2 regions of the Streptomyces sp. NBC_00122 genome follow, and region 1 is predicted to be linked to the other one. Evidence: predicted binding sites of a transcription regulator. Region 1 holds the regulator's gene; the other holds the start of a gene.
The links. Region 1 encodes HrcA, which represses chaperone genes, less so after heat shock. Its sites were predicted from a motif close to TTNGCACTCNGNNNNNCNGAGTGCNAA; they were not measured.
Positions count from the first base shown of each region.

Region 2: a site for HrcA is predicted at 1,444-1,470, ahead of groL (chaperonin GroEL). Genes of this name have one in related genera too.

Region 1 covers NZ_CP108191.1:1,885,508-1,890,317, forward strand. Annotated here, with positions in the region: gene OG737_RS08955 (nitronate monooxygenase) at 1-105, opposite strand, end outside; gene dnaJ (molecular chaperone DnaJ) at 262-1,401, opposite strand; gene hrcA (heat-inducible transcriptional repressor HrcA) at 1,402-2,418, opposite strand; gene OG737_RS08970 (MBL fold metallo-hydrolase) at 2,566-3,291, shown strand; gene OG737_RS08975 (DUF3097 domain-containing protein) at 3,320-4,120, shown strand; gene OG737_RS08980 (ADP-ribosyltransferase) at 4,203-4,810, shown strand, end outside.
Region 2 covers NZ_CP108191.1:2,750,763-2,755,572, reverse strand. Annotated here, with positions in the region: gene thrC (threonine synthase) at 1-410, shown strand, start outside; gene OG737_RS12905 (MoaD/ThiS family protein) at 447-722, shown strand; gene OG737_RS12900 (cold-shock protein) at 1,135-1,341, shown strand; gene groL (chaperonin GroEL) at 1,636-3,258, shown strand; gene OG737_RS12890 (Uma2 family endonuclease) at 3,359-3,931, opposite strand; gene OG737_RS12885 (phosphoribosylanthranilate isomerase) at 4,069-4,677, shown strand; gene OG737_RS12880 (beta-glucanase) at 4,748-4,810, shown strand, end outside.

The DNA of each region.
Region 1 (4,810 bases):
GCCCGCCTCGCACACGGCGGCGACGAGCGGCGGACAGGAGGCGCCGCCCGCCATGGGTGCCTGCACGATCGGGTAGGGGGAGAGACCGTTCGGTGCGGTGGACATGGACTGCATCGTGCCATGTCCCGCCCAGGGGGCCGAATCACGGCATTCGCCTGGCATAGTCCGCTTCCTGGCGTGGCCGGGAAGCGGCCTCGCGGGGAATGCGGCGAGCCCGGCCGGGGCATCCCCGGGCCGGGCTCGTCGATGAGGTCAGGACGGTCAGCGACCGTTGAAGGCGTCCTTCAACCTGCTGAACAGACCCTGCTGCCCCGGCGCGAACTGGCCGGTCGGCCGCTCCTCGCCGCGCAGCTTCGCCAGCTGCCGCAGCAGGTCCTCCTGCTGCGGGTCCAGCTTGCCCGGGGTGGTGACCTCGACGTGCACGATCAGGTCGCCGCGCCCGCCACCCCGCAGGTGGGTGACGCCGCGCCCGTGCAGCGGGATCGCCTGGCCGGACTGGGTGCCGGGCCGGATGTCGATCTCCTCCAGGCCGTCCAGCGTCTCCAGCGGGCACTTGGTGCCCAGCGCGGCCGCCGTCATCGGGATGGTGACCGTGCAGTGCAGGTCGTCCCCGCGCCGCTGGAAGGTCGGGTGCGGCAGCTCGTGGATCTCCACGTACAGGTCGCCGGCGGGGCCGCCGCCGGGGCCGACCTCGCCCTCGCCCGCGAGCTGGATGCGGGTGCCGTTCTCGACGCCCGCCGGGATCTTGACCGTGAGACTGCGGCGGGAGCGGACCCGGCCGTCGCCCGCGCACTCGGGACACGGGGTCGGGACCACGGTGCCGAAGCCCTGGCACTGCGGGCAGGGGCGCGAGGTCATGACCTGGCCCAGGAAGGACCGGGTGACCTGCGAGACCTCACCGCGGCCGCGGCACATGTCACACGTCTGCGCCGAGGTGCCGGGGGCGGCACCCTCGCCGGAGCAGGTGGTGCAGACGACGGCCGTGTCGACCTGGATGTCCTTGGTGGTCCCGAAGGCCGCCTCGTCCAGCTCCAGGTCGAGGCGGATCATGGCGTCCTGGCCGCGGCGGGTACGCGAGCGCGGGCCGCGCTGCGAGGCCTGGCCGAAGAAGGCGTCCATGATGTCGGAGAAGTTGCCGAAGCCGCCCGCTCCGAATCCGCCCGCGCCACCGCCGCCGCCCGAAGAGGACAGCGGGTCGCCGCCGAGGTCGTAGACCTGCTTCTTCTGCGGGTCCGAGAGCACCTCGTAAGCCGCGTTGATCTCCTTGAAGCGCTCCTGCGTCTTCGGGTCCGGATTCACATCCGGGTGAAGTTCACGCGCGAGGCGCCGGAAGGCCTTCTTGATCTCGTCCTGCGATGCGTCGCGGCGCACGCCGAGAACGGCGTAGTAGTCCGTGGCCACTTACGACTCCGCCAGGATCTGTCCGACGTAACGTGCCACTGCGCGTACCGCTCCCATCGTTCCGGGGTAGTCCATGCGGGTCGGTCCGACCACGCCGAGTTTGGCGACAGTTTCGCCGCCCGAACCGTAACCGACCGAGACGACGGACGTGGAGTTCAGTCCCTCGTAAGCATTCTCATGCCCGATCCGTACGGCCATTCCCGACTCGTTGGCCTCGCCCAGCAGCTTGAGGAGCACGACCTGCTCCTCCAGCGCTTCGAGCACCGGCCTGATCGTCAGGGGAAAATCGTGTCCGAAGCGGGTGAGATTGGCGGTACCGCCGATCATCAGCCGCTCCTCGGCTTCCTCGACCAGGGTTTCGAGGAGCGTCGCGAGCACGGTGGAGACCGTGGCCCGGTCCTCGGCCTCGAAGGATTCGGGGAGGTCCTGGACGAGCGGGGGTACGTCGGTGAACCGGCGGCCGACGACCCTGCTGTTGAGGCGGGCCCGCAGGTCGGCGAGCGAGGTCTCGCCGAAGGGGGTCGCGCAGTCGATGAGCCGCTGCTCGACGCGGCCCGTGTCGGTGATCAGTACGAGCATCAGCCGGGCCGGGGCCAGCGACAGGAGCTCGACGTGGCGCACGGTGGAGCGCGTCAGCGAGGGGTACTGGACGACCGCGACCTGGCGGGTGAGCTGCGCGAGCAGCCGCACCGTCCGGCCGACCACGTCGTCGAGGTCGACGGCGCCGTCGAGGAAGTTCTGGATGGCCCGACGCTCGGGCGACGACAGCGGCTTGACCCCCGCCAGCTTGTCGACGAAGAGCCGGTACCCCTTGTCGGTGGGGATCCGGCCGGCGCTGGTGTGGGGCTGGGCGATGTAGCCCTCGTCCTCCAGCACGGCCATGTCGTTGCGCACGGTGGCGGGCGAGACCCCGAGCCGGTGGCGCTCGGTGAGCGCCTTGGAGCCGACCGGCTCCTCCGTCCCGACGTAGTCCTGGACGATGGCGCGCAGCACTTCGAGTCTGCGTTCGCTGAGCATCGCGCACACCTCCAGCTGTGGTCCGTTGCCTTGTTCGCTGCTTGTTGACTGGCACTCTGGGCGTTCGAGTGCCAGAGAACCCCCGCTCAGTGTACGGCCGGGTAGTAAGACCCTGGCAAGGGAGGCCTGCCAGGGTAGCGTCGCGGCATGGACGTGCGTTGGGAAGAGGCGGGCTGGGAACGGCTGACCGGGCGGACCGGCCGGCGGCGGCTTCCGGTGTGGGACTGCACGGTGGGACTGGTGGTGGGGGACGATTCCGTCCTCCTCGTCGACCCCGGTTCGTGCCTGCGGGAGGGCGCTCAGCTGCGGGCCGAGGCGGAGCGGCTGACGGGCCGGCACGTGACTCATATCGCATTCACGCACGGCCATTTCGATCACGTGCTGGGCGGGGCGGCCTTCCCCGGGGCCGAGGTGTTCGGGGCGGTCGGGCTGGACTCGCTGCTCACCACGGGCCGCGAGGAGCTGCGCGAGTCCGCCGTACGGCACGGACTGGCGCAGGCCGAGGCCGCGGAGGCCGTGGAGCTGCTGGTGCTGCCCCGGCACGGCGTGTCGGGCGAGTGGACGCTGGAGCTGGGCGGGGTGCAGGTGCTGCTGGCGAACGTGGGGCCCGGGCACAGCCGGCACGACCTGGCCGTCTTCGTGCCCGGCGAGCGCGAGACGGTCTTCTGCGGGGACCTGGTCGAGGAGTCGGGCGAACCGCAGGCCGGCGACGACTCGGTGCCGGCGCAGTGGCCGGCGGCCGTGGACCGGCTGCTGTCGCTGGGCGGGGACGACGCGCTGTACGTACCGGGTCACGGAGCGGTGGTCTCCGCGGACTTCGTCCGTGCGCAACGCGCCACACTGGCCGCCCGTTTCGGCGTGTCGGAGGCATGACGGCCGCGGCTCTCCTACTGTCGGCCGGATGCGCGAGTACTCCCCCGACCTGACCCCGCAGTGGAAGCGCCCCAAGGCCGTGCCGGAGGTGGCGGCGGAACCCGATCTGGTGGTCGAGGTGGCCGGTACGGATTTCTGCGGCGCGGTGGTGGCCTGCGAGGCGGGCACGGTGACTCTGGAGGACCGGTTCGGCAAGCGGCGGGTGTTCCCGATGGAGCCGAGCGGGTTCCTGCTGGAGGGGGCGGTCGTCACCCTGGTCCGCCCGTCCCGCGCCCCGGCGGCCCCGGCCCGCACCGCGTCCGGGTCGATCGCCGTACCCGGCGCCCGGGCGCGGGTGGCGCGGGCGGGCCGGATCTACGTCGAGGGCCGGCACGACGCCGAGCTGGTGGAGCGGGTCTGGGGTGACGACCTGCGGATCGAGGGCGTGGTGGTGGAGTACCTGGAGGGCATCGACGACCTCCCGGCCGTCGTGGCGGAGTTCGGCCCGGCCCCGGACGCCCGGCTGGGGGTCCTGGTGGACCACCTGGTGCCGGGGTCGAAGGAGTCCCGTATCGCGGCGTCCGTGACCTCGCCGGACGTGCTGGTCGTGGGCCACCCGTACGTGGACGTGTGGCAGGCGGTGAAGCCGTCCGCGCTGGGCATCGCCGCGTGGCCGGTCATCCCCCGGGGCCAGGACTGGAAGACGGGCATCTGCCGGTCGCTCGGCTGGCCGGAGAACACCGGGGCCGCCTGGCAGCACATCCTGTCCAGGGTGACCTCGTACCGCGACCTGGAGCCGGCCCTGCTGGGCCGCGTCGAGGAACTGATCGACTTCGTGACGGCCCCGTAGCCCCGTCACCCGTGCGGCGGACACGCTCACCTTCGGGTGACGGTGCGTGGTCGGCCGCGGAGGGCGCGCAAGGGTGCTCTTCATGATCACCTTTGCTTTGCGGCAGCGCGTCGTGCTCATCGCGACCGTGCTCGCCGCCGCCCTCCTGCCGTCCGCTTCCGTCTCCGCCTCGGCCGCCTCGGCTCCCACGCACGCCACACAGGCCGCGCACGCCACACAGGCCGCGCACGCCGCGCACGCCGCTCCGGCGAACTCCTGCCCGCGCGTGGACGACCACCTCTTCGCCGCCGCGGACCAGCGGGCCGACCTGTCCCGCATCACCCCGACCCCGTCCTGGCGCACCAACTGCAAGCAGCTCTACCGCGCGGACGGCCGCCCGCCGTCGATCGTGTTCGCCGAGGGCTTCCACCCCAAGGCCACGGTGGACGGGCAGTACGACATCGAGCAATACGTCCTGGTCAACCAGCCCTCCCCGTACGTCTCGACGACCTACGACCACGACCTGTACAAGACGTGGTGGAAGAGCGGCTGGAACTACTACATCGACGCCCCCGGCGGGGTGGACGTGAACAAGACCATCGGCGACACCCACAAGTGGGCCTCGCAGGTCGAGGTCGCCTTCCCCGGCGGCATCGAGCGCTCGTTCATCGTCGGGGTCTGCCCGGTCGACAAGACGACCAAGACGGAGAT
Region 2 (4,810 bases), 870 kb from region 1:
GCTCCCCGGTGTCCACCGCCTTCAAGGCCGGCCACGACGTGGTCCGCCCGCAGAAGCCGAACACCATCGCCAAGTCGCTCGCCATCGGCAACCCGGCGGACGGCCCGTACGTCCTGGACATCGCCCGGCGCACCGGCGGCTTCGTCGAGGACGTCGACGACGAGCAGGTCGTCGAGGCCATCAAGATCCTCGCGCAGACCGAGGGCATCTTCGCCGAGACCGCGGGCGGTGTGACCGTCGGCGTCACGAAGAAGCTCATCGAGAACGGGCAGCTCGACCCGGCGCTCACCACCGTCGTCCTGAACACCGGTGACGGTCTCAAGACCCTGGAGGCGGTGGCCGCGGACAGCGGGCAGACCGCCACCATCCGCCCGAGCCTGGACGCGTTCCGCGCCGCCGGCCTGGCCTGACCATCTCCTCCGCCCTACCGGAAAGGCAGTAGCGCCATGAGCGTCAACGTCCGCATCCCCACCATCCTGCGCACCTACACCGGCGGCGTGTCCGAGGTCCCGGCCGAGGGCTCGACCCTGGCCGAGGTCATCGAGTCGTTGGAGAAGAGCCACCCGGGCATCGCCGCCCGCGTCCTGGACGACCAGGGCAAGCTGCGCCGCTTCGTGAACGTCTACGTCAACGACGACGACGTGCGCTTCGAGGGAGGGCTGGAGGCGGCGACGCCTGACGGCGCCGGTGTCTCGATCATTCCCGCCGTCGCCGGAGGCTGACCAGACCGGCACCGTGCCGGCGGCTGCTGAAACACGAAAACCGTAATTGCCCCCTCCGCTAAAAGCGGAGGGGGCAATTCTGTTTGATTGGGCACGGTAGAGTTGGGGAAGTCCCCTCCGCTGGACTTGCCCGCAGCATATGAACGGGTCGCGTGAGGGTCGACATCGGGTCAATGTGCAGGCGCGGTATGGGGCTTTGGCGAGATATGTCGGGCCCGAGTTGCCCTGCGATATGCCAAATTTTCACTCTATTTCAATGTTTCTGGGTGTCCAGAATTCTCGTCGGATTGACCTGTTGCAGACAGCACCGACGCGGATACATTCAGCCTCGGTCGACGCGTTCCGACGCAAGTTCTGACCCGGGAGCGCGAAGTGCGTTCCTGCGCAAGGGCCAGTTATAGGGGAGTTAGGCATGGCTCAGGGCACCGTCAAGTGGTTCAACGCGGAGAAGGGCTACGGCTTCATCGCGGTCGACGGTGGTGCGGATGTGTTCGTCCACTACAGCGCCATCCAGATGGACGGATACCGCACCCTTGAAGAGGGTCAGCGGGTCGAGTTCGAGATCTCGCAGGGCCAGAAGGGTCCGCAGGCGGACATGGTCAAGCTCGCACTCGGCTAGTCCCGGCGCGATCGACCGCCCACGCGTACGTAAGAGGGGCCCACATCCTGGACACGGGGGTGTGGGCCCCTCGTGCGTTCGCGGGGGCGTTCACCCAAGCCGCTTGCACTCGTGGGGGTCGAGTGCTAATCATTGGCGTTAGCACTCTCCAGGTGAGAGTGCTACCAAACGAGGACCGGGTCGGTGAGGCCCGCAGGGTCCGGCGGGAAGGAACCGCCGGGCACGCAGGCCGTCCGTCGCGGGCGCGGGCGCGGTCCGGGAGCAATCCACCGCTGTCCGGGAGGACCACTTCAGATGGCCAAGATCATTGCGTTCGACGAGGAGGCCCGGCGCGGTCTCGAGCGTGGGATGAACCAGCTCGCCGACGCCGTCAAGGTCACCCTTGGCCCCAAGGGTCGCAACGTCGTCCTTGAGAAGAAGTGGGGCGCGCCCACGATCACCAACGATGGTGTCTCCATCGCCAAGGAGATCGAGCTCGAGGACCCGTACGAGAAGATCGGCGCCGAGCTGGTCAAGGAAGTCGCCAAGAAGACGGACGACGTCGCCGGCGACGGTACGACCACCGCCACCGTGCTCGCCCAGGCGCTCGTCCGCGAGGGCCTGCGCAACGTGGCCGCCGGTGCCAACCCGATGGCCCTCAAGCGCGGCATCGAGAAGGCCGTCGAGGCCGTCTCCGGCGCCCTGCTGGAGCAGGCGAAGGATGTCGAGACCAAGGAGCAGATCGCTTCCACGGCCTCCATCTCCGCCGCCGACACCCAGATCGGCGAGCTCATCGCCGAGGCCATGGACAAGGTCGGCAAGGAAGGCGTCATCACCGTCGAGGAGTCCCAGACCTTCGGTCTGGAGCTGGAGCTCACCGAGGGCATGCGCTTCGACAAGGGCTACATCTCGGCGTACTTCGCCACCGACATGGAGCGTATGGAGTCGGCTCTCGACGACCCGTACATCCTGATCGTCAACTCCAAGATCGGCTCGGTCAAGGACCTGCTGCCGCTCCTGGAGAAGGTCATGCAGTCCGGCAAGCCGCTGCTGATCATCGCCGAGGACGTCGAGGGCGAGGCCCTGTCGACCCTGGTCGTCAACAAGATCCGCGGCACCTTCAAGTCCGTCGCCGTCAAGGCCCCGGGCTTCGGCGACCGCCGCAAGGCCATGCTCGGTGACATCGCCATCCTCACGGGCGGCACGGTCATCTCCGAGGAGGTCGGCCTCAAGCTGGAGAACGCCGGTCTCGACCTGCTCGGCCGCGCCCGCAAGGTCGTCATCACCAAGGACGAGACCACCATCGTCGACGGTGCCGGTGACAGCGACCAGGTCGCCGGTCGCGTGAACCAGATCCGCGCCGAGATCGAGAACTCCGACTCGGACTACGACCGCGAGAAGCTCCAGGAGCGCCTCGCGAAGCTGGCCGGCGGCGTGGCCGTCATCAAGGCCGGCGCCGCGACCGAGGTCGAGCTCAAGGAGCGCAAGCACCGCATCGAGGACGCCGTTCGCAACGCGAAGGCGGCCGTCGAGGAGGGCATCGTCGCCGGTGGTGGCGTAGCCCTGCTGCAGGCCTCCGCGGTCTTCGAGAAGCTGGAGCTCACGGGCGACGAGGCGACCGGCGCCAACGCCGTGCGCCTGGCCCTTGAGGCCCCGCTCAAGCAGATCGCCGTCAACGGTGGTCTCGAGGGTGGCGTCGTCGTCGAGAAGGTCCGCAACCTGCCGATCGGTCACGGCCTCAACGCCGCGACCGGCGAGTACGTGGACATGATCGCCGAGGGCATCATCGACCCGGCCAAGGTCACGCGCTCCGCGCTGCAGAACGCCGCGTCGATCGCCGCGCTGTTCCTGACCACCGAGGCCGTCATCGCCGACAAGCCCGAGAAGGCCGGCGCCGGCGCCCCGGGCGGCATGCCGGGCGGTGACATGGACTTCTGATCCTCCCGCGGCTCCGGCCGCCGGTCGATCGGCTGTTCTCGAACGAGGGCGGCACTCCTTCCTGACGGAAGGAGTGCCGCCCTCGGGCGTTTCCGCGTGTCTAGAAGCCGGTGGTGTCGAGCTTGCAGTCGAACGGCGCCGGAACGCGCAGCGCCTCACCGAAGGACACCGTCGTACGGGAGCGGTAGCCGTGCGGGGAGGGATCCCAGAAGCAGGTGATCTCCGAGTCCTGCATGTCGACGACCAGGTACACGGGTACGAGGCGGCCGTACACGTCCAACTTCTCTTTCCAGTCCGCATCCCTGGTCGACACGGAGGTGAACTCCGCGACCAGCGACAGGGCCGCGCTGTCCGCGTGGCGGCCCTCCTCGTCGAAAGCCGCTTCGTCCGCCACGAAGAGGTCGGGCCCGTAGGCTCGCTCTGCTTCCGGGAAGCTGAAGAGGAAGGGTGCTACATCGGCGACGTGACCCTCGGGGGCGTGGGCCTGGAGCTGCTCGCGTACGGCGCGCATGCGCCGGTAGTAGCGAAGCTTGGAAAACGGCGACACGATGATCTTCCCTCGGATGAGCTCGGCCTTGAAGCCGTCTGGCGTGTCCATCTCCTCGACGGTTCGCAGGAGCGTCTCGAACGTCGGCGGTGCCGCCTGCTCTATCGGTGTGGCCCGTTCGATCATGATCGTCACCGTTGTCCTCCGCGTGGCGTGCCGTGCACTGGGCGTGAGCCTCGTTCCAGGCTAGCGGCGCGGGGGTGGTCGCGCCCGGGTGCCGAAACGGATCACCGCTGATCGGGGGGCTTTGATTGACTGGGGGTATGAGCGATCTCTTCGTCAAGATCTGCGGGCTGCGGACCGCGCACGATGTCGACGTGGCCGTGGCGGCCGGGGCCGATGCCGTCGGGTTCGTCTTCGCGCCCGGCAGCCCCCGTACGGTCGACGCGGCCACCGCGCGGGAGCTGGCCGCCCGGGTGCCGGACGGGGTGCTCACCGTCGGCGTGTTCCGGGGGCAGCAGGTGGCGGAGGTGCGCCGGTTCGCCGAGGAGAGCGGCGTACGGGGCGTGCAGCTGCACGGCGAGGAGGGCCCCGAGGACTTCGCGGCGCTGCGCGCCGAGGGGCGGACGCTGCTGCGGGCCACCGCCGAGCACGTGAAGCGCTGCGGCGAGTACGGCGAGGACCTGCTGCTCCTCGACGCCCCCGACCCGGGCTCCGGCAAGCCGTGGAACTGGGGGTCCGCGGACTTCACGCCGCCCGAGGGGCGGTGGCTGCTCGCGGGCGGGCTGACCCCAGCCAACGTCGGCGAGGCCGTCCGGGGCACCGGCGCGTGGGGCGTGGACGTCTCCAGCGGCGTGGAGCGCGCGCGGGGGGTGAAGTCGCCCGAGCTGATCCGCGCCTTCATCGAGGCGGCGCGCAACACCGGTCGCTGAATGCTTCCGCGCGATTACCCTGCGCGATGATTCCGGCATGGGTGCGTCCGGTTGTGGGCACACACCCTGCATGGACACGGAAAAGCTCGGCTGGCTGCGGCGCTTGACGTCGCGCCTCGCCCCGGCGGGCGCC